Linked DNA regions of Sandaracinus amylolyticus. The protein of the gene in region 1 interacts with the protein of each later gene in a pairwise test. Links are inferred from orthologs where the notes say so. Each region holds a gene or a part of one and is shown in the gene's direction. Other genes may lie near its edges. The genes, in order: ung and ndk.

Region 1 (3,031 bases):
GGTTCGCGCCCGTGCACGAGATCGCGTGCACGTAGCCCTTGCGGATGAGGCGACCGAGGATGCGCCCGATGCGCGCGGTGCTCATCGCGCCCGCGAGGGTGACCATCATCTTGCCGCCGCTCTGGATGTGCGCCTCGTACGCCTTCGCGGCGTCCACGACCTCGCGGCTGTTGAAGTGCAGGAAGTGGCGGTCCATGAACGCGCGCACGGTGCTCATCGTCTGGTCTCCTCGAAAAAACAGGGGGGCCGAAGATAGCGCTCCACGACGCAGACGCGAGCGCTTCGGCGTGCGGGCGGATCACGCCCGGAGCATCGCCACGAGATCCGTCACGCCCGGATCGTGACCCGCCTGCATGAGCAGGGTCGTCACCTGACCGCGGTGATGCGTCTGGTGATTGAACATGTGGGCGACCGCGTGCCAGAGCGGAAGCTCGTTCGCGGCGCCGCGGCGCGAGTACCGCAGCGGTCCGGCGAGCGTCTCGTCGGTCAGCGTGGCGATGAAGGCGACGATCTCGTCATCGGTCTTCGCCCGCTCGCGACGGAGCTCGTCGAAGCTCGCATAGAGCTCCTGATCGAGCGATCGGATCCCCCCGGGTCCCATCTCGCCCGCCTGCAGCTGCGCGCCGGTGAAGCGCCCCATCCACACGCGATCGGCGAGGAGGAGATGGTTGAGCGTTCCGTGCACGGACCGGAAGAACGCGCCGCGATCGGCCTTGCGCTCCTCGTCCGTGAGCGTCTCCGCGACGGCGTAGAGCTTGTCGTTCATCCAGCGGTTGTAGCGAGCCATCACGCGGGCGAGGTCGGGCGTCATGTGTTCGCGCGCAGCGTACCTCGGTTCACGCCGGGCTCGGCCGCGACGACCGACGGAAACGTGCTCGAGGAGAGCACGCGAGCCAGGCTCGTCGCGTGAAGATCCCCGACGGCTGGATGCCCATCCTGCGCGGTGAGCTCGAGAAGCCGTACTGGCGCGAGCTCTCGGAATTCGTCGCGGCCGAGCGCGCGCTCCACGAGGTGTTCCCCGCCGACGACGAGGTTTTCGCTGCGCTCGAGCACACCGCGTTCGACGACGTGCGCGTCGTGCTGCTCGGACAAGACCCGTATCCGACGCCGGGGCACGCGCACGGTCTGTGTTTCTCGGTGCGCGAGGGCGTGAAGCCGCCCGCGTCGCTCGCCAACATGTACCGCGAGCTCGAGAGCGATCTCGGCGTGCCGATCGCGACGACGGGCTCGCTCACCAAGTGGGCGGAGCGCGGGATGCTCTTGCTCAACACCGTGCTCACGGTGCGCGCGCGCGAGCCCAACTCGCATCAGAAGCGCGGCTGGGAGACGTTCACCGACGCGATCCTCTCGGCGCTCTCGGCGCGCGAGCGACCGATGGTGTTCGTGCTGTGGGGCACCGCGGCGAAGAAGAAGGAGAAGCGGATCGACGCGACGCGGCATCGGGTGGTGTCGGGCGCGCACCCTTCGCCGCTGTCGATCAAGCACTTCAAGGGATCGAAGCCGTTCTCGAAGATCGACGCGGCGCTGCGCGACCTCGGCGAAGCGCCGTTCGATTGGTCACTGTGAGGCTGCAGGGGCGAAGAACTCCGCGATCAACGTCTCGCGGAAGAGCTGCGTCGCGCGCGGCCCGAGCGGCGTCACTGCGCCGGTCGTGAGCGGTCCCTCGCGCAGCGCGAAGCGCGCCGCGAGATCGCGGTTCGACAAGAAGTACGAGCCGTCGTCGAGCTGCGCGAAGAGCGCGCCGTCGACGATGCGCGCCCAGAGCCGCGCGCCATCGCGCAGCCTCGTGATCCTCACCAGATCCGCCTCGAGGCGATCGATGCGGAACGCGCCGTCACCGGTCGTCTGGGTCGATCGATCGGCGCTGTCGGCGTAGTCGGCACGGATGCGATCGAGCTCCGCGACCTCGGCGCACGCGCCCGCGATCGGCGCGCTCTCTGCGCCGGGGCACACCAGGTCGGCCTCGACGCAGCGACAGCGCGAGCGCGCCGCGCGCGGTGCGCTTCGAGGCGTGGTCACGCCGCTCGCATCGAGCAGATAGCCGCCGCTCGACGCGCTCAGGTACACGCCGCGCTCGGTCGGCGTCGCGGTGTAGAGCGAGCTCGCGCGCAGCAGCTCGGGCGGGGTCGCGGGCGCGCTCGCGTCGACGCGCGTGATCGTTCCCTGCGCGAGGTCCAGGCTCGCGCGCTCACCGCGCGGTCCGCTCAGCAGCAGCGTCCCTGCCCCCTCGAGGCTCGCGCGCGCGGGACGCCGCATGCCCTGCGGGTACGCGACGATCGTCGGCTCGGTCGCGGGCAGCCGCAGCACGTGCACCTGGATCACGCCGCCGCGCGCCTGCACGGCGCTCACGACGACGCCGCGATCCGCGTAGAGCAGCGTGCCAGGGAGCGACGCGTGATCGCGCAGCTGCACGCTGCGTCCCGCGAGCGCGAGGGTGTCCACCTCGACGCGCTGCAGGCCCATCACGACGTAGGTCGTGCCCTCGTGGGTGAACGTCGCGACGCCGTAGTCGAGCAGGTCCTCGGGCGCGTCCACGCGCGTCGCGCTCGCGTCGTCCACGCGGCGCCATCCCGCCTGGGTCCGATAGAGCACGCCGAACGCGGTGTCGACGACGCGCGCGGTGTCGGTCTGCGCGAGCCCGAGGTACGCGTCGCGCGTCAGGTCCCAGCGCCACACGCGCCCCGCGAAGCGCGTCGCGGCGCCGCCCTGATCGGTCACCGCGAAGAGCACCTCGCCGTCGCGCGCGACCGCGGACGTGTCGTACCAGTCGCCCGAGAGCGCGATGCGCCGCACCGCGCGCACCAGACCGGTCGCGCGATCACGCAAGCAGATGCGCCCGGCCGCGAGCGCGATCGTCTCGCCCTCGCGCATCGCGCACGACTGCGGCACGAGCTCGCGCGTCGGGTAGCGCGCGGCGAGCGCGGTCGCGAGATCCTGCGCGTGCACGCGCGACGAGACGAGGCTCGCGATCCCGAGCGCGAGGAGCGCGCCGATCCGTGTGCGTTGGTGCATCGCACGATGATGCCCGAGT
Region 2 (3,182 bases), 5.8 Mb from region 1 along the record:
CGCGACGAAGGAGCAGGTCACCGAGGCGTTCACGATCATCACCAAGGACCCGAGCGTCCGCGGGATCTTCGTCAACATCTTCGGCGGGATCATGAAGTGCGACGTCATCGCCGCGGGCGTCATCGCCGCGACGAAGGCGGTCGGTCTGAAGGTGCCGCTCGTCGTGCGCCTCGAGGGCACGAACGTGGAGCTCGGTCGCAAGATGCTCGAGGAGTCGGGCCTCGCGATCACGCCTGCGAACGACATGAAGGACGGCGCGCAGAAGATCGTCGCGCTCGCAGGGAAGGGCTGATTCATGGCGATTCTCGTCGGAGAGAACACGCGCGTCGTCGTTCAGGGCATCACGGGCTCGGCGGGTGGATTCCACGCCGACATGTGCATGGCCTACGGGACGAAGATCGTCGGCGGCGTGACGCCCGGGAAGGGCGGCACGACGTTCGAGGGCAAGACCAGCGGCAAGAAGGCGCCCGTCTTCGACACGATGGTCGACGCGGTCGAGAAGACCGGCGCCAACTGCTCGCTGATCTTCGTGCCGCCGCCGTTCGCGGCGGACTCGATCCTCGAGGCGATCGACGCGGGCGTCGACCTCGTCGTCTGCATCACCGAGGGCATCCCGGTCACCGACATGCTGAAGGTGCGCCGCGTCCTCGACTCGCAGACGAAGACGCGCCTGATCGGCCCGAATTGCCCGGGAATCATCACGCCGGGCGCGTGCAAGATCGGCATCATGCCGGGCCACATCCACCGCCCCGGCCACATCGGCGTCGTCTCGAAGTCGGGCACGCTGACGTACGAGGCGGTGCACCAGCTCACGTCGCTCGGGCTCGGTCAGAGCACGGCGGTGGGCATCGGCGGCGACCCGGTGAACGGCACCGACTTCGTCGACGTGCTCGAGATGTTCAACGCGGATCCCGACACGCACGGCGTGATCCTGATCGGCGAGATCGGCGGCAGCGCGGAAGAGCGCGCGGCCGAGTACATCAAGAAGCACTTCAAGAAGCCGGTCGCCGGGTTCATCGCGGGCGTGACCGCGCCGCCGGGCAAGCGCATGGGCCACGCGGGCGCCGTGATCAGCGGCGGCAAGGGCACGGCGGCGGAGAAGCAGAAGGCGCTCATCGAGGCCGGCGTGAAGATCGCGCCGACTCCGAGCGACATGGGCGCGACGCTGAAGTCGCTCCTGTGAGCTGATTCCCGATTCAGCTGCTCACACACACGAAGCGTCCCGTCGATTTACGACGGGACGCTTCGTTGCTTTTGCACGAGCCGCAGTGTTGCTTTTGCGCTATAGGCGGCGCCGAAAATCAAGGAGAACGAGCTCACCATGGCCACCGAGAAGACGTTCGCGATCGTGAAGCCCGACGCGGTCGAGAAGAATCACATCGGCGCGATCCTCGCGCTCATCGAGAAGAACGGGCTCAAGATCCGCGCGCTGCGCATGATGCACATGAGCCGTCCGATCGCGGAGGGCTTCTATCACGTGCACAAGGCGCGTCCGTTCTTCGGCGAGCTCGTCGAGTTCATGACGCGCGGGCCGTGCGTCGTGATGGTGCTCGAGGGCGAGAACGCGATCGCGAAGTGGCGCGAGCTGATGGGCGCGACCGACCCGGCGAAGGCCGCGGAGGGCACGGTGCGCAAGCTCTACGGCGCGAACGTCGGCGAGAACGCGACGCACGGCTCGGACGGCCCGGACACGGCGAAGTTCGAGATCGGCTGGTTCTTCCCCGGCTACGACGTGTGAGTGACGAGGACGCGGAGGGGCTCGCGACGGCTCCCTCCGCGTCCTACTCTGTTCGTTCGTGGTCCGCGTCGTCCGTGCCGTGCTCGGAGCCGCGCTCGCGCTCGTCGCGAGCTGCGGTGGAGCGCAGGACGACGGCGAGACCACCGCGCGCGAGGAGACTGCAACGCTGGACGAGGCCACGCGCCTCGCGATGCTGCTGCCCTCGAGCGCGGATCGCTGCTCGGTCGCGCGACCTTCGCTCGTCGCGGATCGTCGTCGCCCGCTGATCCTGCACGCGTCGCAGGGCGACGTGCTCGCGTGGTCTCGTGATCTGCGCATCGTCGCGTACGCGTCGTCGCGCCGCCTCGACGAGCGTGGTCGCGCGCAGAGCGTGACGCTGCTGAGCCTCGCGGGCGGCCAGGGCGAGCGGCGCGAGGAGCTCGAGGCCGCGCTGCCGGTGCGCGTGCGCTGGGAGGGCGAGCCGTGTCGCGCGGACCAGTGCGATCTGCCGCGCGCGTCGATGCTCGACGGGCGCACCCTGCGGATCGAGCGCGGCGCGCCGAGCGAAGCTCGCGCGGGTGGCTCGCCGTGTGTCGATCTCGCGATCGCGTGGCCCTCGGCGGTCGAGCTCGACGTGTCGCGACAGGACTGCGAGGAGGCGCGCGCCGAAGGCTGCGTGCAGCGACGCATCCTCGAGCCGACCGACGACGGACTGCGACAGCGCGTGGAGGACGCGCTCGAGAGCGAGCGCGCCGCGATGCGCGCGCTCGAGTCGCTGCGGCTCGTGCCGGGGATCGAAGGCGGCATCGACGTCGATCGTCGCGGCGCGACGGTCGTCACGCTCCGCGCGATCTCGTGGGCCGAGCTCGAGCTCTTGCTCGAGGACGAGCGCATCGAGCGCGCCGCGTACCGCCGCCGCGACGAAGCGCGTCGCACGCGCGCGCTCGACGACGTCGACGTGGAGAGCCTGCCGCTCGTGCGGCAGCAGGTGCAGCTGCGCGAAGAGCGCCTCGCGCGGTTGCACGGCGAGGGACGACGACGTGCAGCGGACGAGCTCGCGACGTTGCTCTCTGCCGCGACCACGCGTCACCTCGCGACGCGTCCGGCGGACGCCCTCGATCTCGCGCGGCGCTTGGTGCGTGTGCAGCTCGACGAGCTCGACGATCCCGCGGGCGCCGCGCAGACGATCGACGCCGCGCTCGCGACCGGCACCGCTCCGCGCGAGACGTGGCGCGGCCTCAGACGCGAGGCGCGCATCGCATCGCTCGTGCGAGCGCTCGCCACGCCCGACGAGGCGAGCGCGCTCGACGATGCCGCGAGCGCGATGCGCGAAGACGGCCTCGCGCCCGACGACACGACGGCGCGCGCTGCGGCGCGTGATCTCGCGGCGCTGCGTGCCGCCGGCGCGACCCACGAGCTCGCCGAGAGCGCGTGGACGCACGCACGCGCGGTGACCCGTCGCGCG

Evidence for each region.
Region 2: the proteins of ung (region 1) and ndk interact in binary tests that used the Escherichia coli proteins (3 or more experiments, as listed by UniProt). The link is inferred for Sandaracinus amylolyticus from one-to-one orthologs.

The regions. Positions count from the first base shown.
Region 1 is NZ_CP011125.1:10,024,316-10,027,346, reverse strand. What follows is about bases 19-2,736. They hold ung (uracil-DNA glycosylase), read left to right. Parts: upstream 19-906; coding sequence 907-1,566; downstream 1,567-2,736. Other genes in these bases: DB32_RS42495 (hypothetical protein), read right to left, coding at 1,558-2,736; DB32_RS42505 (DinB family protein), read right to left, coding at 299-787; DB32_RS42510 (deoxyhypusine synthase family protein), read right to left, coding at 19-217. Also shown: more of DB32_RS42510, read right to left, coding at 1-18; more of DB32_RS42495, read right to left, coding at 2,737-3,012. UniProt on the Escherichia coli protein: Excises uracil residues from the DNA which can arise as a result of misincorporation of dUMP residues by DNA polymerase or due to deamination of cytosine.
Region 2 is NZ_CP011125.1:4,235,598-4,238,779, forward strand. The notes cover bases 161-3,029. They hold ndk (nucleoside-diphosphate kinase), read left to right. Parts: upstream 161-1,321; coding sequence 1,322-1,738; downstream 1,739-3,029. Other genes in these bases: sucC (ADP-forming succinate--CoA ligase subunit beta), read left to right, coding at 161-292; sucD (succinate--CoA ligase subunit alpha), read left to right, coding at 296-1,183; DB32_RS18015 (hypothetical protein), read left to right, coding at 1,797-3,029. In the rest of the region: more of sucC, read left to right, coding at 1-160; more of DB32_RS18015, read left to right, coding at 3,030-3,182. UniProt on the Escherichia coli protein: Major role in the synthesis of nucleoside triphosphates other than ATP. The ATP gamma phosphate is transferred to the NDP beta phosphate via a ping-pong mechanism, using a phosphorylated active-site intermediate.